Regions from separate parts of the Thalassospira sp. B30-1 genome, predicted to be linked through region 1. Evidence: predicted binding sites of a transcription regulator. Region 1 holds the regulator's gene; each other region holds the start of a gene.
What was found. Region 1 encodes LexA, which represses DNA repair genes until DNA is damaged. Its sites were predicted from a motif close to ATGTTCTANTTTGGTTC; they were not measured.

Region 1 (8,197 bases):
CGGTCCCTGCGATCCGGATCGCGCGGGTATCTGTCTTGATCTGATCAGGGCATCGGCGGGCAAGGTTAAGCTGCTTGGCGTCTGCCTTGGTCATCAGGGCATCGGTCAGGCCTTTGGCGGCAATGTCGTGCGCGCGCCCGAATGCATGCATGGCAAAACCGATGCGATGGTGCACGAAGGCAAAAGCGTGTTTAACGGCCTGCCCAGCCCGTTTGAAGCGACCCGTTACCATTCATTGGTTGTTGATCGCGCAACCCTGCCCGATTGCCTTGAAATCACGGCGGAAAACGGGGATGGTCTGATCATGGGGCTGCGTCACAAACAGCATCAGATTCATGGTGTCCAGTTCCATCCCGAAAGCATCGCATCCGAACATGGCCATGCCCTTTTGAAGAATTTTATAGACTTCCCCGGCGCATGAAACCGCACCGGACCGCTAACCGAGGAAACCCGCATGTCGACTGAATATGACCTGAAGCCGATCCTGGCCAAAGTCGCAAATGGCGAAAAACTGAACGAAGAACAGGCCGAACAGGCCTTCGACGTTCTGATGTCCGGTCAGGCAACGCCGTCGCAGATGGGGGCTTTCCTGATGGCGCTGCGCCTGCGCGGTGAAACGGTCGATGAAATCACCGGGGCGGCGCGTGTCATGCGCTCCAAGGCGACCGGCATTATCGCCCCGCCCAATGCGGTTGATACCTGTGGTACTGGTGGCGATGGCAGCGGCACCTTCAATATCTCGACCGGGGCGGCAATCGTTGCGGCGGCCTGCGGCGCCATCGTTGCCAAGCACGGCAACCGCGCGGCGTCGTCAAAATCGGGATCGGCCGATGTTCTGATGGCGCTTGGCGTCAATCTCGATGCCGATATGGCGCTTCTTGAAAAGGCGCTAAAGGAAATCAATCTGTGCTTCATGATGGCAACGCGCCATCACTCGGCCGTGCGTCACGTGATGCCGACCCGCGTTGAAATGGGCACGCGCACGATCTTCAACCTGCTGGGACCGCTGGCCAACCCGGCCAAAACCAAACGCCAGGTCATGGGTGTTTTCGCCCGTGAATGGGTCGAACCGATTGCCCATGTGCTGAACCGCCTTGGTTCCGAACATGCATGGGTTGTCTATGGTCATAGCGGCCTTGATGAAATTTCAACAACCGGCCCGACCTTTGTCGCCGAAGTCAAAAACGGCACGGTTACGACCTTTGAAATCAACCCCGAAGATTACGGCCTTGAAATCGTCACCCTTGATGCGCTTAAAGGCGGCGACGCCCAGACAAACGCGCAGGCCATTCTCGATCTTCTTGCCGGTAAAAAAAGCGCCTATCGCGATATCGTTCTGCTGAATGCCGCAGCCGCCCTTGTGGTGACCGACATCGCAACCGATCTTGCCGATGGCATCGCAAAGGCCCGCACCGCAATCGATTCCGGCAAAGCCGCAGAAACCCTGCAGGCACTTGTCCGCATTTCCAATCAGGGGACCGCAGCGTGAGCGACGTACTCGAACGTATCTGTAACGACAAACGCGATCATATCGCTGCCTGCAAGGCGCGAAAGTCACTTGCCGACCTCGAAACCGCCGCCAGATCGCAATCCGCCCCACGCGGCTTCATTAGGGCGCTTGAAACATCGGTTGCGGATGGTCGTTACGGCCTGATTGCCGAGATTAAAAAGGCATCCCCGTCCAAGGGCCTGATCCGCCCGGATTTCAATCCGCCCGTTCTAGCACAGGCCTATAAGGCCGGTGGGGCAAGTTGCCTGTCGGTCCTGACCGACATCCCCTATTTCCAGGGCGATGACAGCTATCTGATCGCGGCACGTGCCGCCGTTGACCTGCCGGTCCTGCGCAAGGATTTCATGCTTGACCCCTATCAGGTGACCGAAGCCCGGGCGTTGGGTGCCGATTGCATCCTTCTGATCATGGCAGCCCTCGAAGACGCTCAGGCCGCCGAGCTTGAAGACGCAGCAAACAGCCTTGGCATGGATGTCCTGATCGAGGTGCACAACGCCCCGGAACTCGAACGCGCCCTGAAACTGAAATCAAAGCTTCTCGGCGTGAACAACCGCAATCTGAAAACGCTCGAAGTCTCCCTGACCACGACCGAAGAACTCGCTGGTATGGTCGATGACAGCCGGATGCTGGTCGCCGAAAGCGGCCTGTTCACACACGATGACCTCGCCCGCATGGCAAAGGTCGGCGCGCAATGCTTCCTGATCGGCGAAAGCCTGATGCGTCAGGACGACGTAACCGCCGCCACCCGCAATATTCTTGGCCTCGCGGCCTGATACCGTTACAGGATACAGGCATGGCAGACAAACTTTCGCATATCGACGCTGCTGGTAATGCCGTCATGGTCGATATTTCGGCCAAGACCGATACCGCGCGCGTCGCCATCGCAAAGGGCCGTGTCCTGATGTCGGCGGAAACGGCCCGGCTGATTGCCGAACGCGGCCATAAAAAGGGCGACGTTCTTGGCATCGCCCAGCTTGCCGGGATTATGGGGGCCAAGAAAACCGCTGACCTGATCCCGCTTTGCCATCCCCTGCCTCTAACCTCGGCCGAAGTCACGCTGGAACTCGCAACTGACACCGATGCGGTAGATATTGTCGCGACATGCAAAACCACCGGCAAAACCGGGGTGGAAATGGAAGCCCTGACCGCCGTTTCCGTTACCGCACTTACCGTGTTCGATATGTGCAAGGCGGTCGATAAAGCCATGCGGATTACCGATATTCGCGTTGTCCACAAGGAAGGCGGAAAGTCGGGTACTTTCACCGCCGACTGATCCCTGGAAATACCCAAATTTCGTTTCTTGACCGAAAGAATGCCCTTAAACGGTGATTTTTCGGGTTGTGGTGCTTGACGAACAAGCAGAACCAAAGTAGAACATTTATGTATTCGGTTTGTTCTTATTACTGGTTCGGAAAAAATCATGCTGACGCGCAAGCAATACGAATTGCTGGTCTATATCGATAATTACCTTCGCGATCATGGCATCTCGCCCTCTTTTGACGAGATGAAAGAAGCCCTGAGCCTGAAATCCAAATCCGGCATTCATCGCCTGATCACCGGGCTTGAGGAACGCGGTTTTATTCGCCGTCTCGCCCATCGGGCCCGCGCGCTCGAAGTCCTGCGTCTTCCGGATAATAATGATGACGACGCCGCGGAAACGCCCAACAATGTTACCTCTATCGCCTCCGCGCGAAAGGCTGCGCATCGGCCGGCAACCGTGCCTTCGGCCTTTTCGGAATCGGGTGAATCCGTTTCCCTGCCGCTGTTTGGCCGGATTGCGGCGGGTACCCCGATCGAAGCCCTTCGCGATCAGACCACAATGGTGCAGGTCCCGGCAGCGCTTCTGGGAACCGGCGATCACTATGCGCTTGAAGTTTCCGGTGATTCGATGATCGATGCCGGTATTCTCGATGGCGACACCGTCCTGATCCAGCGTTGCGAACAGGCCAATGATGGCTCCATCGTTGTCGCACTGGTCGACGACGCCGAAGCCACTCTGAAACGCCTGAAACGTGGCCGTGGCGAAGTTCTGCTGGAACCGGCCAATGCGCGTTATGAAACGCGCGCGCTGTCGCCTGATCGTGTCCGCATTCAGGGACGTCTGATCGGTTTGCTCCGCCAATACTGATAGAATACCGAATAAACCGAACAAACCGAAAGAAACGCCGTCGGCCTTGCCTGGCGGCGTTTTTTATTTGACCACCCTGCCCCCGATGATAATCCACGGCCAGATGCCGGACGTTTCACGCACGGTTTCGATCACCGGGGCAGCATCGGGCCGCAACGCAACCGAGACGCCCCCCTGCCACCACAACAGGTCATCATCGATGACAGTCACATCCGGCGCACAGATATCACGCGGCATATCGCGTTTCAGGCTGATGATCATATCGCCATGGCGGCATGCATAGAACGGATTGGCAAGATCATTGGCAATGATCACCTGCCGTCCGGCGATCCTGACGGAACAAACCGTTGCGTCGCATTTTTCGATGACATTGCCGGCATCATGATCGGCGATACCAAATCGCGCCATCCAGACCGACTGCTGAAAATCCGAAATGCCTTCGGGCAGGACAAGTTTGTCGCGCACCCTGTCGCGAATTGCCCAGCTTTCCTGATCCCCCGAAACCAGAATATCCGCCGGGCGATACAGGATTTGCGCCGCAATCGCCACGCATAACGGAATGACAGCCAACCGGGCAATCGCGTTCCCCCGCCAGACCAGCCACCAGGCCATCGCCATCATGATGCCGATGGCAAATACGGCACTAAACTGCTCGACATGCCAAAGCCCCCAGGCCTGATCGGCGGCAAGGCTTGCGGTTTCAATCAACAATGTCAGTCCCGGCTTCATCAACCACAATGCCAGTCCCCCGGCTCCGAACGGCATCAGAACAAGCGTCGCCACAATCAGCGGCATCACCCAGAACGCCATCACCGGAATGGCAATCAGGTTGGACACGATCCCGATCATCGAAATCCGCCCGAAATGAAACCCGATGATCGGCGCGGTCACCGCCGTAACCAGCAACCCGGTCATCACCAGCCCGGCAAAAAACAGCCAAAGCCGGAATAGCCATGACCGATCCCCCGACTTGTCAAACCATCGCCTGCCCGGACCATCATAAAACGCCACCAGAACCGACACCGCCGCAAAGGAAAGCTGAAAGCTTGGCCCCAATACCGCATCGGGCCGCAGGATCAGAACAACCAGCGCCGCAAACGCCACCAACCGCAACGATATCGCCCGCCGATCCAGCAGCAACGCAATCCAGACAATCGTCAACGTCACAAAGGCACGCTGCGTCGGCACACTGGCCCCTGACAGGCCAAGATAGATCACGGCTGCTCCCATCGCCCCGATAGCCGCCCATTTCTTGATCGGAAACCGCAGCGCAAGGGCGGGAATGGCCGCCATGCCAAACCGCAGGAAAAAGAAAACCGTCCCGCTTAAAAGCCCCATATGCAGCCCGGAAATCGCCAGAAGATGCGCCAATCCCGATTTGCGAAGATCATCGGCAATTTTCGCACTGACATCGCCGCGTTCGCCGACAATCAGTGCCTTGGCAATCCCGGCCTCTGCGCCGGTAAGGCTCTGATCGATTGCCGTCATGATCGTCAGGCGCAGACTTTCGATCCGGTCCGAAACCGGCTGCATCATTCCTGTTTCGGCCTTCTTGGTCACACTATATTTATGGCCGAAAACAAACCCGGTCGCCCCGATCCCGTCCAGATATAATCCGCGTGAAAAATCCGGGTCGCCCGGCGCGGAGGCCGCGCGCAACGGAAACAGCCGTGCCGTTGCCACGATATGATCCCCAACGGAAAGCTCATCCCCACCCGGAAGGCTCAATCGCACCTTCCAGTCAAATGCCCGGTCCTCAAGCCCCGCGATCCGCATTGGTGCCACGGTCATGCGCATCCGCCCGCCCCGTGGTTCCAGAAGCGTGATGTCGCCCTCGATCTCTGTCATGTAAAGCGTCTTGGTCAGAAGCCCGGATGGCGCCCTTTCAAGATGGATGGATGCAATCAGCAACCCGCCACAAAAACCCGCCAGCAGCAGAATGCCAAAGAATGGCAAAACCCAGCGTCGCGAAATCCACAATCCGGACAGCAAAAGAATCACCGCAAGGCCGGCTTGCTGTACCGTCAGGCGCGCAGGAAGTGAAAAATACGCCGCACATCCCAACCCGAAGAATATAACCGTGCACAGGATCCAGGAATTTCTGCGCGCGGCCAACAACAATCCTGTTTGCGAAAATATTCTCGCAACATATTGATTTTTATTAATTCCATCACGACTTATTCGACGAATGTACAATAGCCTGCCCGGCGCACAGTTTCTATCTATCATCGGCTGTGGTGCAACACCGCCGCATATGTGTTATAGCGTGCACGCCAAAAGTCATTACGACAAGCAACAACATCCAGCCAACGGATAGAGTGAATGACGGTTGTTACCCGTTTTGCCCCGTCTCCGACCGGGTTTCTACATATCGGCGGCGCACGCACCGCCCTTTATAACTGGCTTTATGCCAAACACACCGGCGGCAAATTCCTGCTGCGCATCGAAGACACCGACCGGGAACGGTCCACCCCCGAAGCCGTCGATGCCATCTTTGATGGGCTAAGCTGGCTTGGCCTGACCGCAGACGAAGAACCGACCTTCCAGTTCGCCCGTCGCGACCGCCACGCCGAAGTCGCCCATGAACTGATCAAGGCCGGGAAAGCCTATTATTGCTATTGCTCGCAGCAAGAACTTCAGGAAATGCGCGAAAAGGCCCGCGCCGAAGGCCGCCCGATGAAATATGACGGCACCTGGCGCGACCGCGATGCATCCGACGCCCCGGCTGGCGTCAAACCTGTCGTGCGTCTGAAGGCACCGCAGGACGGCGATGCCGTGATTTCCGATCAGGTACAGGGCGATGTCCGCGTTGCCAATGAACAGCTTGACGATTACGTTATTCTGCGTGGCGATGGCACCCCGACCTATATGCTGTCGGTCGTTGTCGATGACCACGATATGGGCATTACTCACGTGATCCGTGGCGATGACCATCTGACCAATGCGTTTCGCCAGAAGGCGCTTTACGACGCGATGGGATGGGATGTCCCGACCTTTGCCCATATTCCGCTGATCCACGGCCCGGACGGCGCCAAGCTGTCCAAACGTCATGGTGCGCTGGGTGTTGATGCCTATCGCGATGAAATGGGTTTCCTGCCCGAAGCGGTAAACAACTACCTGCTGCGTCTTGGCTGGGGTCACGGGGACGAGGAAATCATTTCCCAGGAACAGGCCATTGAATGGTTTGACATCAAAGATGTTGGCAAGGGTGCGGCGCGTTTCGACTTCGCCAAACTGACCAACCTCAATGGCGTTTATCTGCGCCAAGCGGATGATACCCGCCTTGCAAACGACATTGCACCGCTGATCGCAAAACAGATTGGCGTCGATGCAATTGACGCAGCGCAAAAAGAAATCTTGATCAAAGGCATGTCAGGGCTTAAAGAAAGAGCCAAGACACTCATCGAGCTCGCCGACTCTTCGGCCTTCTATGTTACGGACGGCGTCATGTCGTTTAACGAGAAAGCTCAGTCCCTGATTGATAGCGCCCCCGAAGGCCTGTTTGCCGAACTGGCAAAGGAACTCGACGCGCTTGAAAACTGGACAGAAGAGAACGTTGACGCAAGCGTTCGCAACATTGCCGAAAAACTCGATCAGAAACTCGGCAAAGTCGCGCAGCCCTTGCGGGCCGTGCTCACCGGTTCCAACTCATCGCCTGGCATCTTCGAAGTAATGATCGTGCTTGGCAAATCCCAAACGCTGAAACGCATCCGCAAATTCGATGCCCAATAACAGCGTAAAATAAAAAACTTAAACACTGAATTTGCGCTTTGTGCGCCGCAGCACTATGCTGCACACAACTTGAAAACCGTGTTCGTTCAAACAGGGAAGGAAAAATAGTCATGGCTCAGAATTCCAAGACTTCCCACACCGTGACACTGACCGACAATGCCACTGGCAAGTCGATCGAATTGCCGGTGATCGAGGGTAGCGTTGGTCCGTCTGTAATCGACATTCGGAAACTCTACTCCGAAACCGGATATTTCACCTATGACCCGGGCTTCACCTCGACCGGCTCCTGCCAGTCCGAGCTGACCTATATTGACGGCGATGTCGGCATCCTGCGTCACCGCGGCTATGCCATTGATGAGCTTGCCGAACAATCCGATTTCCTCGAAGTTTGCTATTTGCTGATTTACGGCGATCTGCCGAATGCAAAAGACAAGGCGCAATTTGAAAATGACATCACCATGCACACCATGGTGCATGAGCAGATGCGCAATTTCTATAACGGTTTCCGCCGCGACGCCCACCCGATGGCCATTATGTGCGGTGTGGTTGGCGCGATGTCTGCTTTCTATCATGACAGCACCGACATCAACGACCCGAACCAGCGCCTGATCTCGGCCTATCGCCTGATCGCGAAAATGCCGACCATCGCTGCGATGGCGTATAAATACTCGATCGGTCAGCCGTTCCGTTATCCGAACAACAAACTCGGCTATGCAGAAAACTTCCTGCAGATGATGTTCGGCAACCCGTGCGAAGACTATGAAGTCAACCCGGTCCTTGCGCGCGCAATGGATCGTATCCTGATCCTTCATGCCGACCACGAACAG
Region 2 (8,197 bases), 510 kb from region 1:
AGCACTTGGATGATCGAGCGAACATGTATTGACTGTTATGCGTTGCGGTTTAAGGCCCCAGGCGGTGTCAATCGCCCAGTTCAGAAGGTATTTGCCATAACCCTTGCCGATGAAATCGGGGATCAGGCCCATATAATGCAGGTCGATCACGCCGGTTTCTTCAAGATCGGTCAGGTCAAGTTCGGCAAACCCGGCCGGGACGCCGCCGACATATAAAACGTAAACGTGGGTTTCGGGGCGGGCCAGAATTTCGGCAAGTTCGTCATCACCCATGAGGCGGCGGAACCACCACAGCCACGGCTCGCCGACCGTATCATAAAGGTAGCGATAAAAGGACAGGGTGGGGTTTTCGGCGCGCACGATGGCGACCTTGCCCGGCGGGATGGTTGCCGCAGGGCGATCTGGCGGATCAAGCATTTCAAGGAAGGTGATGACGACTTCCAGCTTGCGCGGGTTGGATGCACTCATGACTTCAGCCTTTTTCGCATAACCACAAAATCGGTGCCGATTTCAGATATTTGCGTGTTGGTTCGTGGGACGGTTTCGACAATTTCATAACCGAGCTTGCGATAAAAATCATGCACTGCCGGGTCTGTGACGGTGACCTTGTTTACAGCAAGGCCGGTGGCGGCAAGGATATCCTCGGCCAGGGCCAGAAGACCCGATCCAAGGCCGGTGCCGCGCGCATCGTGCGATACGGCAAGATAATGAACCCAGCCACTTTCACCGTCATGACCGGCCATGATTGTGCCGATGATTGTAGCGTCTTTTGCCGTTCGCGCCAAAATCACGCTGCCGCGCCCGGAATTCAGACATGTGGCGAGGTCACGACCGGCATCATGGCCCGGTCCGGTCAACCCGGATTTATGCCAGAGGTCGCCGATGGCGGCGATGTCGTGGGTGGTCGGTGATTGCAGTCTTTCAAGAAAAACGCCCGGATCCTTGGCTTTGTCACCTGTGCCGACCGCGTCATATCGGGCGGCATCGGCGGGGGACAGGGTAGGGGAGCCGGGCGTTTTCATATCTTTTGTGCGCCGTGTTATGCCGGGCCTTTGTCGACCGGGCTTCCCTCGGTGCTTGCCCATTCGGCCCAGGAGCCGTCATAAACCGCGACTTCCTTTTTGCCCGCAATATAGGCACCAAGGGCGAGCACGCAGGCGGTCACGCCCGAGCCGCAGGATGTGACAACCGATTTATCCAGATTGACGCCTGCATCGTGGAAAGCGGTGCGAATGGCATCGGCATCCTTGAAGGTGCCGTCAGCATTCAGGAGCCTGTCAAACGGCAGGTTATAGGAACCCGGCACATGGCCAGCCTTGCCCCAGGGTTCGTCGGCATCGCCGGTGAAGCGTTCGGTTGCGCGGGCATCGACCAGCTGTTCGCGTTTGCTTTTGACGTTTGCCAGCACCTGATCATATTCGCGCAAAAGGAAGCTGTTGGCGCGTGCGGTGAAATGGCGTTCGCGCGGCGGGGTTGGTGCATCGGTCACCGGGCGTTTTTCCGCCAGCCATTTCGGCAGGCCGCCATCAAGCACGGCGACATCGTGATGCCCGAAATGGCGCAGCATCCACCATACCCGGCAGGCTGCAAGGGCGGACCCCGTCTGGCCGTAGACCACGATGCGGACACCATCGCCAAGGCCAAGTTTGCGGACCTTGGCCGAAAATTTGATTGCGTCGGGCATCATGTGGGGAAGGGGGGCACTATCGTCGGCGGCGATTTCGTCAATATCAAAGAATACCGCGCCCGGAATGTGCTGCGCGTTATAAATCTCGCGCGCATTTTTGTTCTGGGCGGGCATGTACCAGCTGGCATCGACGACGCGAACGTCGGGTGCATCAAGGTGATCCGCAAGCCACTGGGTGGAAACCAGTGCGTCGGAAGTTGGGTTGGTCATCAAAGAGACTCCGGTTTGCAATGGTGGGTATTGCGCGATCCGGGGCGTTTCCGCAGATCTGTAACGTCAAATTCAAATGTTTCTTGTTTTAATTTCTATCCGTCCTGAAAGCGCATGGCAATATCCCGACTGAATTCGGGGATATGCCGATTGCGCGTTTCCGGGGAATTCATTCATCAAAGACGATATTGATGCGGCGGTTCTGGCGGCCTTTCTTTTCGATCTTGGCAACCAGAACCCTGCCGATTTCGGCCGTACTTTTGACATGCGTTCCGCCGCAGGGCTGATAATCGATGCCCTCTATCGTGACGGTGCGGATGCTGTTGCCATCCATTGGCGGCTGTACCGACATGGTGCGAACCAGTTCCGGATTGGCTTTAAGTTCCGCCACGCTGATTTCACCGTCATAGACCTCGGCATTGCGTGCGATCAGTTCGTTCAGCCGTGTGGTCAATTCATCCTTGTCAGGCGCTTCGTCGGGCAGGTTGAAGTCAAGCCGCGCCTTGTGGGCGGCGATATTGCCGCCTGTGACGTCGCCCTCGACAATCGCGCACAGCAAATGCAGGCAGGTGTGAAAGCGCATCAGGCGGTGGCGGGTTTCCCAATCCAGTTCGGCCGTGATGGTATCGCCGATTGCGGGCAGGTCGTGACCCTCGGCGATGATATGCAGGATTTTGCCGCTGTCGCGGTCCTTGATCGTGGTTGCGACCGGCAGGGCGCGACCATCCGCAGTTTTAAGCACGCCGACATCCCCGGTCTGGCCACCGGCGGTGGCGTAAAACACGGTCTGGTCCAGTTCGATGCCGCGGTCGGAAATCGACATGATTTTGGCGTCGCAGTTCTGGCGATAGGCGTCTTCGCGAAACAAAAGGCGGGTCACAGACTCCTCCATGCTTGGTGGCATCTTTGGTGGCGATCAGATCATGCGACCGTCAGATTGCCGCCAAAATCGGGGCGGCGGCGAACGTGCCCTTGACGGGGTGGGGCAAGGTTACGGTGACGGTGCGGTCTGAAATCTTGCAGTGAAATCATGGTGCTGCGCGAAGGCTTGGTTTGTCGAGGAGTTTTTGTGAATGTGACGTTTGTATAAAGTGATACATATTTTCGGGATTAATGTTGATATATGTACGAAATGTATGGTATCCCCTTGGCCCAAATTGGGGGTGAAAGAAACTTGGCTGCTGTTATTCATGTCAAATTGACGGGCGAAGGTGATTTCGGGCCGGTGGATCTTGAGTGTGCGATCCCGCCTGCGCGCCTGCCTTTGGTGATGGCGGCCCTGTTTGGTTCTCCGACCAGTTTGCGGGCGGGGGCGGCGCAAGGGGGCGGTGCGGTTGATCATGGGGCAGCTTCTTCGGGGGCTTCGATGTCCTCTGCTATATCGCCTGCTATATCTCCTGCTATGTCCCTTGCGGCATCATCTTCGTCTGCCCCATCTTCGACAGTCGGGCCTGAAGGCTCTTCGCGGAAAATGCCTGCTGGCGGGCAATTCCCTGTAACGGCGCGGGCGGGTCGATCCGGCCCGGTTCTTTCATCGGCACACCCGGCTATTGTTGGTGAAGGCGCAACGGATGCGATTGATCCGGCGAACTTCCTGATTGGATATATTGGCAATCTGGGCGATCTGATTGCCCGGCTGCAGCCGCGCGGTTTTGCCGAAACCATCCTGATTGCGGCGATCTGGCTGCATTACCGCGACGGGCGGAGCTTTGTGACGCGCGACGATATCCGGCGGTTGCTGCGGCGGCAGGAACATCTGCGCATGCCAAAGAATTTCGGTCGCGATTTTCATACCGCAATCACGCGGGGCTATATCGAACCGGTCGACGAGGACGGGGGATTTGCCGCGACCGGAACCGGATATCAGTGGTTTCGTGACGCCTGTATTAAATGATACAAAAAGCCGATAAAATGGTTGACGTTATGTATTGGTAATGTATCATTATTGACGTGGGACAAGAAAACAGGCGGGGACAAAATGCGGGAATGGGAAGTACGGGCAAGCTGCAGGGTCTGGCGTGGGCGATATGTGATCCGTGGGGGCGTTGATCGCATCGCCAATGATATCGTCAGCCTGCAGCAAAGCCGCTTTCCGGGGATTGAAACCGGCAAGGTTTCTCTTCGGGTGGTGACAATGGCCGTGATGGCGGTTCTGGCCGAGGAATGCTGCGAAGACGGCGTGACGGCAGCGGAACTTTCGTTTTTGCTGACCACATGCCTTGGTCGGCCGATTTCACCGACCCGGATCGAACGCGAAATGGAAACCCTCTCGGGGCTGGTCTGGTCCGGGCCGTGGGGGGCGGAAACGCTTTATGTTCTTGAAAAGCGCGGTCTTCGCTTTTTTGAAAGCGCGCGCATGATGGCGATGAACGACACCGACGCCCAAAGCAAGGATTTGACAGAATATACAGGCGCGGAGGAAGGCGGGGTTTTGCCGAAGATCGATCCGTCGATTACGGCAAGCCCCGCCCCACACGCCCGGTACCGGGTGGTGGGATAAACCGCCATTATCCGGCTGATCAACAACACCCGCCTAACGGCTTTGCCCGGGCGGGTGTTTTGCTGTGTGCAGCATTGAACTGGTGCCCCGGTGGGCTGTTCACAGCAACTGCATCTGCCGGTTGGCATTCGGACGGATAAAGCTGCTGCAATCAGGCTTGACCTGACAGCATAAGGTACGTAATGATTTGAAGATGGAAAACATTGTTACACATCAGAACGCCTATTTTACGTCGTGCACATAGCGCGGCGCCTGTTGATGTGTTTGTAAATTAAACCAAGACCGGCTGCCCCAGGGCGGCCTTTGTTTTTTCCATAAACCGGTTTGCCCGAGGTGGCCCCACCAACAAGGAAACCGGAAAATGACCCATATCTCCCTTGCGGATCGCATGCCGACACTTGATTTCACGCCCAATGCCCTGAAAGACGGGATCGGGGTGGTGCCGCTTATTCTGATGGCGGGGTTTGCCGATACCATTGCTGCAGCGAGCGCGCTGGTCGCAAATGGTGCTGTCATGATCGAGGACAAACAGATTGTGGATCCTGATCATCATATCCTGAGTTACGCGTTTGATGATGGCGAAGTATTGCGCCTTACCGTTGGCGGTCAGAGAACGATGCTGATCCGTCGTGCAGAGTGATTGTGGCGGAGTGACCGGGGCGGAGTGATCGGGTTGGTGCCCGCCGGTCGCGCGAGCAAGGCTTGGGTGTGAGGAGGGCGATGTTGCTGGTGATTTCAGAACAGCGACATTTGCCCGTTCGCGCTGGGGCGGACAAAGCCGCTGCAATCAAGGTTGAGCGACCGGCCGGTCATGCCGTGTTTTTTGCGTGCGGCATCAAACCGTCTGGCGATCAGGTCGGCAATCGGGCCGGTGCCGCGCATGCGGGTGCCAAATTCGGACTGATAGCGTTCGCCGTCGCGCATCTGGCGGATCAGCGACATGACCTTTGCCTTGCGATCAGGATAATTGGCTTCGAGCCACTCTTCGAACAGGTCGGCGATTTCAAGCGGCAGGCGGACGACGATGTGCGATACCGACGTTGCCCCGGCGTCACGCACCGCGGCAACCAGATTTTCGATTTCCATGTCATTCAGGCCGGGAATGATCGGCGCGCACAGGACCGTGACCGGGATACCGGCATCGGCAAGTTTGCGAATGGCATCAAGCCGACGGTGCGGGGCGGAGGCACGCGGTTCGAGAAGGTTGGATAATCTGTGATCAAGGCTTGTGACCGATATTGCGACCGACGCGCGGTTTCTGGCGGCCATTGGTGCGATCAGATCAATGTCGCGGGTGACAAGTGCGCCCTTGGTGATGATCGAAAAGGGATGCTGGCAATCGCCAAGCACCCTGATGATTGAGCGGGTCAGCTGTTTTTCACGGTCTACCGGCTGATAGGGATCGGTGCTGGTGCCAATGACAATCGGGGCGGGCATGTAGCTTTTGGCGGCGAGCTGTTTGCGCAAAAGGGTCGGGGCGTCGGGTTTCCAGAACAGTTTTGTTTCAAAATCCAAGCCCGGCGACAGGCCCAGATAAGCGTGGGTTGGCCTGGCAAAGCAATAGATGCAGCCATGTTCACAGCCGCGATAGGGATTGATCGAACGGTCAAACGGCACATCGGGGCTTTGATTTCTGGTAATCACGCTGCGCGCGCCATCAATGCCAAGGGTGGTGCGGATGCGCGGCGCGTCCTGATCTTCCATCAGGCTGTTCATCCAGCCATCATCGACCGCCTGATGGATATGGCGTTCAAATCGGCCATCAATGTTCGATACCGCCCCGCGGCCCTTTTGCCGGCGCGCGGGCAGCAGATCCGGATCAAAATCCGGATTGATCCAGCCTTCGCCCGGTTGGGCGGTTTCGATGTGATCGGGTGTTGGTTCGATGATGTTTCGCATATGCTCAAATTATAGAACAAAATAGGAACATTCAAGCGAAATACGTTGTAGCCAGGTTGCCCCCCCCCGATATCAACGCGGACAGCGGCAGACCGTTGGCATGACATCATCCGGTTATCAACAGCATTCCTGATTAAGGGCAGGTCGGCGTTGCTGTCGTGAAACTGATGGAGCCGGTGTTTGTCCCGCCACCGACATTGCATGTGCTTACATTGCCGCTGTTGCCGGAGCCGGAGAGATTCGTATTGTTCAGGTTAAAGAAAATCAGGTGGTTGTTTGTCGCCCCGCTGATATTGAGTGTGTTGTTCTCGAAGACGAGGTTGTCTGATCCGATGACTGACAGGGCATAGGCAAAGGTATCGTTACTGGTGGATGTGATTGTATTGCCGCGAATGACGGTGTTTTGCGCGTTTCCGATAACCTGTATGCCAAAGGACGTGTTGCCCGTGGCGTTGCTGGTCAATGTGCTATTGATGATTTCGACGTTATTCACGCCGTTAATCCGCACTGCTGCGGTTGCCTGCGTGTCGGAGGTTGAGACGGTAACGCCGACAAGGCGGCTGTTGCTGGCCATGTTGAAAATATGGCTTGGACTGCCGAAACCGACCGGAGAGGATCCTTCGCCGCTTAGGCTGGCACCCGGTGTGGTAATGGTCACGGTGCGACCGGAAGGTGTTTGAACGTTGAGGTCGCCAGCCCCCATGATGGTTTGACCATTTTGCACATCAAGGCGGCTGTTCACATTGGCAAAGCTGCCATTCAGGATCACGGTCGAATTGGCACCGGCGGATGAGATGGTCGTGGCGAGGTCGGCACTTGATGTTGTTGCACTGCTGACAAGTGTGATGGTGTTGCCGTTGGCTGTGCTTGTTATTTCCTCTGCCGTGGTGAATTGCCCGGCCTGACTGACGATATCAATGTCGCGTATGATCGGATCGGTCATGCGGCGTTCGATAGCGTTCAGGCGCGGTTTGGGATTATCGCCAAAATCCTGAAGCGGAATGCGCAGGCGGAAGCTGGCAAAGCTTTGTGTGCCGCGCGGGTCGTCATGCTGGATTTCAGCCCCCAGCGAAAAGCGTGAGCCTTCCCACAGGAACGGTATTTCATCAAAGGTCAGGTCAAGCCGCCCGCGAGGTCCCTGTAGCGTGTCCACATCGTCTTCGGTAAAGCGATAGCCGCCTGCGTAAAGGCGCAATTGTTGTGGTGCCGTGGCTTCAAACAATGGCGCGCGCCAGCCGATTTCGGCATCAAAACCGCGAAGGGCGCGTTCTTCGCCCTGACGGTACATGATCGTGGTGCCGGAAAAATCCGCCGTGCTCAGGCTGTCTTCCATATAGCTTGTCCTGCCGACCGGCATATAGGCATTGGCGCGAAAATCCCAGTCAAGCGAAAGGGCTTCGGCCCCGAAAGTCACCTGATTGAATTTGTTGTCATACGCGCTGTGGCGGCGATCAAAATAGCCATAGCCGCCAATATTCCAGCCGCTATCAAGCATCTGGCGAATGCCGACACCGAAATTGCCTTCGTGACTGTTGGCATCATCCATCCGCGCGCGGATATTGGCAAAGGCCAGGGTATCGTCATCCTGCCATAGCGGAATGAACAGATCGGTTTCACCAAGGTTGCGGTCGGTGCCGGCCTTGCCTTCAAGGTCGATATGCGGTCCCCATTTGTTGCCGCCATCTGCGTCCTGAGCATGCGCGGATGGCGCAAAAGCGACGGCGCAGCTACAGACAAATCCAACCGCATATTTTTTCATTTTTGTCTTCAATCATTTTGATCTGGCTTATGCGCGGCAGGAGAAATCGTTGGCATTTTGCGCATCAGTCAGATCGGCAGTTAAGCCAGTTCATGAAATGGAAGTCCGAGGATTAGGGGATTTGCGCATGGGTCGCCACAGC
Region 3 (8,197 bases), 190 kb from region 1:
GCGGCCAGTGGCCCGCTTTGACAGTTCCTTGGCAAGCTTCACGCGCTGCGCTTCACCACCCGAAAGGGTCGTTGCCTGCTGACCGAGATGGATGTAGCTCAATCCGACCTGTTTTAAGGTTTCCATCTTGTCGCGAATGGATGGAACGGCCTTGAAGAAATCGGCACCTTCTTCGACTGTCATATCAAGAATGTCAGATATCGATTTGCCTTTAAATGATATTTCCAGAGTTTCACGATTGTATCGCTTACCCTTGCACTGATCACAGGTAACGTAAACATCAGGCAGGAAGTGCATTTCGATCTTGATCACGCCATCGCCCTGACAGGCTTCACAACGCCCACCCTTGACGTTGAACGAGAAACGGCCGGGCTTATAGCCACGTGTTTTGGCTTCGGGCAGTTGCGCGAACCAGTCACGGATCGGGGTGAAGGCCCCGGTATAGGTGACCGGGTTCGAACGTGGGGTGCGGCCAATCGGGCTTTGGTCGATATCGATGATTTTGTCGATATGTTCAATGCCGGTGATGGTGTCATGGGCACCGGGATGATTGCGCGCATTATGCATCCGCTTGGCAAGCGCCTTATACAGCGTTTCAATGACAAGGCTGGATTTTCCGCCCCCCGAGACACCTGTAACGCAGATGAATTTACCAAGCGGGAATTTGGCATCGACATTTTGCAGGTTGTTGGCGCGTGCACCCTTGATCGCAATCGATTTGCCATTACCCTTGCGGCGTTCCTTGGGAACGGCGATCTGTTCAACCCCGACAAGATACTTTCCGGTCAGGCTGTTCGGGTTCTGCTGGATCTGTTCGGGTGTGCCTTCGGCAACAATACGACCGCCATGGATACCGGCACCAGGGCCCATATCAACGACGTAATCGGCGGCACGAATGGCGTCTTCGTCATGTTCAACAACAAGCACGGTGTTGCCCAGATCGCGGAGACGTTTCAGGGTCTCAAGCAAGCGGTCATTGTCACGCTGATGCAGGCCAATGGAAGGTTCATCCAGAACATACAAGACCCCGGTCAGGCCGGATCCGATTTGCGACGCCAGCCGGATACGCTGGCTTTCGCCACCTGAAAGTGTGCCAGATGTACGCGACATCGACAGATAATCCAGCCCGACATCCCGCAGGAAACGCAGGCGATCATTGATTTCGCGCAGGATGCGTCGCGCGATTTCGGTTTCTTTTTCGTTCAGTTTGCCTTCAAGCGCCTGGAACCAATCGGCGGCTTTGCCAATCGAAAGGTCGGTAATTTCCGAAATCGTACATTTGTCGATCTTTACGGCCAGTGCCTCGGGTTTCAGGCGATGGCCTTCGCAGGTCGGGCAGCTTGAAACCGTCTGGTATTTCGAAAGTTCATCGCGTGCCCACTGGCTGTCGGTTTCACGCCAACGACGCGACATGTTGGGAATGACGCCTTCGAACGGTCGGGCAACCTTGTAGCTGCGCGAACCGTCATCGTAGGTCACCGTGACGTCTTCATCACCTGAACCATACAGAATGATGTCCTGCGCTGTTTTCGGAAGCTTTTCCCATGCGACATTGGTCTTGAAGCCGAAATGCTTGGCGACCGCCCGTAGGGTTTGAAGATAATATTTCGATGTGGTGCTGGCCCACGGCGCAACAGCGCCGTCGTCAAGGCTTTTGCCTTCATCCGGGACGACCAGTTCCGGGTCGAATTCCATCTGGGTGCCAAGACCATCGCAAGCCGGGCAGGCGCCAAACGGGTTGTTGAACGAAAACAGGCGTGGCTCGATTTCTTCTATCGTAAAGCCGGAAACCGGGCAGGCGAACTTTGCCGAGAACACGGTTGTTTCGCCGGTTTTGGCATCTTCGGTCAGGACGATACCGTCTGTCAGTTCAAGGGCGGTTTCAAAACTGTCGGCAAGGCGGGTTGCAATCCCTTCCTTGACGATCAGACGGTCAACCACGACCGAGATATCGTGCTTGAGTTTTTTGTTCAGTTCAGGTGCTTCGTCGATGTCATACATTTCGCCATCAATCTTGACGCGCTGGAACCCGCGTGTGCGAAGGTCACGCAGTTCCTTTTTGTATTCACCCTTACGCCCCCGAACGAACGGTGCCAGCAGATAAAGCCGCGTGCCTTCGGGCATTTCCATAACGCGGTCAACCATCTGCGATACGGTCTGGCTGACAATCGGAAGGCCGGTTGCCGGAGAATACGGGATGCCAACGCGCGCCCAGAGAAGACGCATATAGTCATAAATTTCGGTAACCGTTCCCACAGTCGAGCGCGGGTTGCGCGATGTTGTTTTCTGTTCGATGGAAATGGCAGGAGACAGGCCATCGATATATTCCACATCGGGTTTTTGCATCAATTCAAGGAATTGACGTGCATACGCTGACAGGCTTTCGACATAACGACGCTGTCCTTCGGCATAAATCGTATCGAACGCCAGCGAACTTTTGCCTGACCCTGACAGACCAGTGATGACCACCAGAGCATCGCGGGGCAGTTCAACATCGATATTTTGCAGATTATGTTCTTTCGCACCGCGAACCGAAATTTTCGTCAGCATGTCGGGCCTTTTGTTCCTGTAATGTTCGGAAAAGGTATAGAGGAGCCAAACCTGATACGCAAGCGCACCCCTGACAGTTCCTGTCAGTATCTGTCAGGAGTAGTTTATTTTTGCAGTGGCGCAAGATTGCACACGAAAAAACCCGCCGGAAAAACCGGCGGGTTGAACATGCTTTTGCAATCCTAAAGGATCACCCTTTGGTAACCGACCGGCCGGTTGCGCCAAGATCCTTGAAAGCTTCTTCGAGGCGGGCCGCCATCGAGAGTTCGGCTTCGCGGACCCATACGCGCGGGTCGTACTGTTTTTTGTAGGGCTGATCGGTATCCGGATCGACCTGATATTTGAAAGCACGTGCATTGGCTTCGACATATTCGCCAACCGGGCGCGAATAGGCGAACTGGGTATCGGTATCGATATTCATCTTGAAGACGCCATAGCCGACTGCTTCTTCGATTTTTTCTTTTTCCGAACCCGAACCGCCATGGAACACGAAGTCCAGCGGACGGTCGCCAAGATTATGCTTTTCCGAAACGTATTTCTGGGATTCCAGAAGGATTTCCGGACGAAGTTTGACGTTGCCAGGCTTATAAACACCGTGAACGTTACCGAATGCCGCCGCGACCGAGAAATGGCCTAGCGGAGCAAGACGGCGATAGGCTTCTTCGACTTCTTCTGGGCGGGTATAAAGGCGCGGATCAATTTCCTCGACACTGGTGTCAAGGTCATGGCCGATACCGTCTTCTTCGCCGCCGGTCACGCCCAGTTCGATTTCCAGGCTCATTTCGATTTTTGACATGCGTTTGAGGAACTCTTCGCAGGTCGACAGGTTGTCTTCGAGCGGTTCCTCGGACAGGTCCAGCATGTGGGAGCTATAAAGCGCCTTGCCGGTCTCGGCATAGGCCTTTTCGCTCCATTTCAGCATTTCATCGACCCACGGAACGAATTTCCGGTTTGCGTGGTCGGTATGCATGACGACAGCAACACCATAATACTCAGCCATCAGCTGGGCATGGCGTGCAGCCGAAACAGCGCCCACAACACGTGCAGCTGCTGCGTCCTTGATGCCCTTGCCGGCAAAGAACTGTGCACCGCCATTCGAAAGCTGAATGATGATGTCAGAACCGGCATTTGCAGCGGCTTCAAGGGCGGCATTCATCGTGCTGGACGATGTGATATTGACGGCGGGAAGGGCGTAACCGTCCTGCTTACAGGCAGCGACAAGGTCACGATAGGCAGAACCGGTAACAACACCGGGTTTAACGGAAGGCATGTGGGTACTCCTCCTGGGGGTCAGAGTATTATTGTTTCCCCCGTGCGTACCGACTGATCCGCAGCGAGGGCAATCCGTAAGGAGCCCAATGCATCTTCCATATGCTGCGTAAGGTCAAGGTTTTCCGTTATAGACTTTCGGAAAAATTGCTGTTCACGCAGACACAGGCCGTCATGATCGGGCTCGTCGTCTGTGCGGATGATTTCGTCAGATTGTGTAAATTTTCCGGCAGCATCTGTGGCAGCATGGTGAAGCTTTAAGGCATTCGTTTTTGTGTGGGTGTCGATATCGGCTGAACCGGCACCTTTTTCTTCAACATCGGTGATGGAAACACAGCCTTTCGGTCCGATCACATCTTTGACGAAAAAGGCGGTTTCGCTGATCATTGGTCCCCAACCGGCCTCGTACCAGCCAACTGATCCGTCATCAAAGCGCACCTGCAACTGACCATAGTTATACATTTCAGGTGCAACTTCATCAGACAGGCGTACGCCGATGGCGCTGACCGATACCGGTTTTGCGCCGGTCATCAGACACATCATGTCAAGATAATGCACACCACAATCGACAATCGGTGAAACACTGTTGAGCAACCGTTTATGGGTTTCCCAGAAAGCACCGCTGCTTTGTTGGTTCAGGTTCATGCGCATGACGAGCGGCTTGCCTAGTGTCTTTGCAACTTCAACGAACTTTGCCCAAGACGGATGATGGCGCAGGATATAGCCGATCACCAGTTTGCGACCGTGCTTTTTGGCTGCATTGACCACACGTTCGGCATCCTCGGCAGTAGCTGCCAATGGCTTTTCAATAAAGACATGCGCCCCGGCTTCGAATGCGGCGATGGCAAAATCAGCATGGGTTTCGGTATATGTGTTGATCGAAACTGCATCAGGTTTTGTTGCCGCCAGCGCAGTATGAAAATCGGTAAATTGCGGGTAGGCGGCAAAACCATCCGGAAGGTTTTCTGCCGGGATTTCGGAACGGGCACACAGTCCGACGATTTCGTACCCGTCAAGCGCGTGATAGGCCTTGGCATGCGATAATCCCATATTGCCAAGACCGACGACAAGAATACGAACAGGCTTCATGTTGTGCCTCCTGATAAGTTTCTAATGCTTTGTTGTATTGAGATTATTCTACGCCTTTGATCCAGCTCCGTGTGACGTTGTAATCGTCATCAAACAGGATCATGTCGGCCTGATAGCCCGGTGCGATGTGTCCCATGACATCGTCAAGTTTCAGGAACGCGGCCGGATACAGGGACGCCATGCGAAGCGCTTCGCCAAGATCGATGCCGACCATTTCGACGCAATTCTTAACCGCGGCGATCATGTCGAGGTCCGATCCGGCCAATGTACCATCAGCCAGCGCGCAGCGACCATCGGTGGCCATGATCTCCTCGCCACCCAGAACAAAGCGTTTTTCGTCAGCCCCGACTGTTGGCATGGCGTCGGTCACCAGCATGATCTTGCCTTTGGCCTTGGCGTGAATGGCAACCTTCAGAACGGCTGGATGCACATGATAGCCATCAGCGATCAATCCGCACCAGGTGCTGTCATCGGCCATCGCCGCACCGGCAACACCGGGTTCACGGTGGGTCATCGGGCTCATGGCATTAAACAAATGCGTGAAGCCGCGCATGCCTTCGGCAATGGCAGCCTGTACGTGGTTATAAGTGCCCGCAGTGTGACCGGCGCAAACCAGAACGCCACGATCAGCCAGCTTTTTAATTGTGCCTTTGGCGGCCTTTTCCGGGGCCATGGTCACCAGGATACGGCCATTGGGAAGGCGGGTCAGAAGATCAATCGCGTCATCTTCCATCGGGCGGATGATGTTCGCGTCATGCACGCCTTTGCGTTCGGCATTCAGATACGGGCCTTCCAGATGGATGCCGACAATGCCCGGCACATCCTGACTGATCGCATCGGTGACGGCCGTTATCGCGGCTTCCATTTTATCGCGGTGATCGGTGATCAGGGTCGGCAGCATGGCCGTGGTGCCATATTTACGATGACCCGCCATGATCGCGCGAATACCGTCGATATTTGGTTCGTCATTCAGCAACACACCGCCGCCACCATTGACCTGAACATCGATAAGGCCCGGTGCAAGTGTCTGATTTTTTGCATCAATCACGTTGATGTTTTCAGTAATATCGCAGCTTTCGACAATTGCATCGACCTTGCCGTTCCGGACAATGACAGCTTTGCCGTTATGGAAATCTGTACCGTCAAAGACACGTGCATTGGTAATGGCAAAATCGGTCATCAGTGCGTCTCCGTTACTTTGGACAGGTGTGGTGGCGCATCTGGATTGCAACCACGTTCCAGCGCAACATGTTCTGCGAGCGTATAGAATGTCTGGATCATTGCGATGGGGGCCAGAAGCGGGTGGATATCCTCGACCACCGGAAGATGGCCCTTGATATCAGCGTGACCGGTTTCGGCGGCGAACAGATTATTGGTTTTCGCCCGCATTTCTTCGAGGAATCCCTCGACACTTTCGCGCGAAGCATCTTGTTGGGAAAAGACCAGCAACGGGAAATCCTTGGTTACCAGTGCCATCGGGCCATGCTTCACTTCGGCTGCGCTGAAAGCTTCGGCATGCAAGCTACTGGTTTCCTTGAATTTAAGGGCTGCTTCCTGTGCGATGGCAAAGGCCGGACCTCGGCCGATCACATAAAGACCGTTTGATTTCGCAATCGCGTCAGCAGCATCAAGCCAATCCTTGCCAAGTGCCTTTTCCAGTGACACGGGCAGGGTGGAAAGTGCCTTGTTAAAGGCCGGATCCCGGGTCCATCCCCCAACGATCTGTGCGATGGCAGACAATGTTGCGATATAGGATTTGGTCGCGGCAACACTGATTTCAGGGCCTGCCATCAGCGGAATGACATGGTCAACCGTATTGGCCAACGGGGAATCAACGACATTGACCAATGCTACGGTGCGGGCACCGGCATCACGGGCGGCCTCGGCATTCTTGACCAGATCCGGGCTTTTGCCCGACTGGGAGACGGCAATAAACAAGGCGTCCTTGCTGGCGATAGACCGGTTATATATCGAGACGATCGATGGGGCCGCAGATACGACCGGAATGCCAAGCTGGCTTTCAATCAGATATTTTGCGTAAAGCGTTGCATGATCAGAGCTGCCGCGCCCGCACGTCACAACGAATTTTGGCGGGTTGGCACGCAGGTTTGCGACCAGAGCATCAATTGCAGCCTTGTTATGATCAAGCTGCTTGGCAACGATGGCCGGGGCTTCGGCCAGTTCGCGACCCATCTGGGTTTTGGGTGTCCAGCGCGTGCTCATATCGAGTGTTTCCTCAAACTTTTGGGGCGACGTGCGACGCGATCATTTTCAGCGCGCATCAACTTGCATTTCGGCGATGAAGTCGTAACTGTCGCCACGATAATAGGAACGGGTGAATTCGACCGGTGTACCGTTGGCAAGGAAAGAACGGCGTTCGATGTAAAGGGCTGCGCTGCCATCAGGTACGCCAAGGATTTTTGCCGTTTCGCCATCAAACAATTCAGCCCGAAGACGTTGAAGAGCGCGTTCAGGCTTTTTGCCGTATTTTGCCAGCGCATCATAAAGCGACTTTTCGACTTCATCCGGGCTTGGCAGGAAGGCGCGTGGCACGACTGCGTATTCGAGAGCCATCGGTTTGTCATTGGCTGTACGCAAACGCCGTAACCTTGTTACTTCGGTACCCGGCGAAAGATTAAGCGCCATGGCTTCTTCGGGCGAGGCATGACCGAGGGTTTTTTCAATCCAGACTGCACCGGGCTTCATACCACGCGTGATCATATCCTCGGTAAAGGATGTCAGGCGCGAAAGGGCCTGTTCAACGCGCGGGGCGACAAATGTGCCTGCGCCGTGACGCTGTACAAGGACGCCTTCTTCTACAAGGGCACGCATGGCATTTCGTACGGTAACGCGTGAAATACCAAGTTCATTAGCTAGATCGCGTTCGCTTGGCAGGGCGTCATCGACTTTCAGGATACCATCATCGATAACGGCCTTGATTGCCGTTTGCAGGCGGCGATACAGCGGGCCATGACCGATATTTTCGATGTCCCGGGCACGCAGGCTTGCGATGACGTCTGCTGTACTGATCATGCATGCACCTTTTGATATTTCCTGGCCATCAGGATTGCCCCATGCAGGGCATCGTTTTGTGCCGGAACCAGATCGGACCGGATATCGTCAGGCATGCGTTTGGCCATCTGCTCGGCAAGGCCGCCCATCAAACTCAGCCGTTTCGCGCCGAATTCCTGAAGCTTGTGCAGAATATTGCGATTTGCGGTTACAGCAACATCAATGATGGCGGCAGCAGTCGAGTCACCATGGCTGTCGGCATCGAATACCATTGGGC

Region 2: IT971_RS08475 (PA0069 family radical SAM protein) is a predicted target of LexA. The motif match lies at 6,311-6,327, and genes of this name have one in related genera.
Region 3: uvrA (excinuclease ABC subunit UvrA) is a predicted target of LexA. The motif match lies at 2,561-2,577, and genes of this name have one in related genera.

The regions. Positions count from the first base shown of each region.
Region 1 covers NZ_CP065232.1:2,256,822-2,265,018, forward strand. The annotation lists gene IT971_RS10990 (aminodeoxychorismate/anthranilate synthase component II) at 1-421, shown strand, start outside; gene trpD (anthranilate phosphoribosyltransferase) at 455-1,489, shown strand; gene trpC (indole-3-glycerol phosphate synthase TrpC) at 1,486-2,283, shown strand; gene moaC (cyclic pyranopterin monophosphate synthase MoaC) at 2,304-2,783, shown strand; gene lexA (transcriptional repressor LexA) at 2,931-3,638, shown strand; gene IT971_RS11015 (ComEC/Rec2 family competence protein) at 3,702-5,753, opposite strand; gene gltX (glutamate--tRNA ligase) at 5,961-7,370, shown strand; gene IT971_RS11025 (citrate synthase) at 7,481-8,197, shown strand, end outside.
Region 2 covers NZ_CP065232.1:1,750,632-1,758,828, forward strand. The annotation lists gene IT971_RS08440 (GNAT family N-acetyltransferase) at 1-468, opposite strand, end outside; gene IT971_RS08445 (GNAT family N-acetyltransferase) at 465-1,022, opposite strand; gene IT971_RS08450 (sulfurtransferase) at 1,040-1,897, opposite strand; gene IT971_RS08455 (alanyl-tRNA editing protein) at 2,067-2,777, opposite strand; gene IT971_RS08460 (hypothetical protein) at 3,072-3,791, shown strand; gene IT971_RS08465 (hypothetical protein) at 3,876-4,397, shown strand; gene IT971_RS08470 (hypothetical protein) at 4,759-5,037, shown strand; gene IT971_RS08475 (PA0069 family radical SAM protein) at 5,133-6,296, opposite strand; gene IT971_RS08480 (inverse autotransporter beta domain-containing protein) at 6,430-8,055, opposite strand.
Region 3 covers NZ_CP065232.1:2,068,772-2,076,968, forward strand. The annotation lists gene uvrA (excinuclease ABC subunit UvrA) at 1-2,550, opposite strand, end outside; gene fbaA (class II fructose-bisphosphate aldolase) at 2,741-3,820, opposite strand; gene IT971_RS10045 (Gfo/Idh/MocA family protein) at 3,841-4,908, opposite strand; gene nagA (N-acetylglucosamine-6-phosphate deacetylase) at 4,952-6,088, opposite strand; gene IT971_RS10055 (SIS domain-containing protein) at 6,088-7,131, opposite strand; gene IT971_RS10060 (GntR family transcriptional regulator) at 7,180-7,941, opposite strand; gene IT971_RS10065 (BadF/BadG/BcrA/BcrD ATPase family protein) at 7,938-8,197, opposite strand, start outside.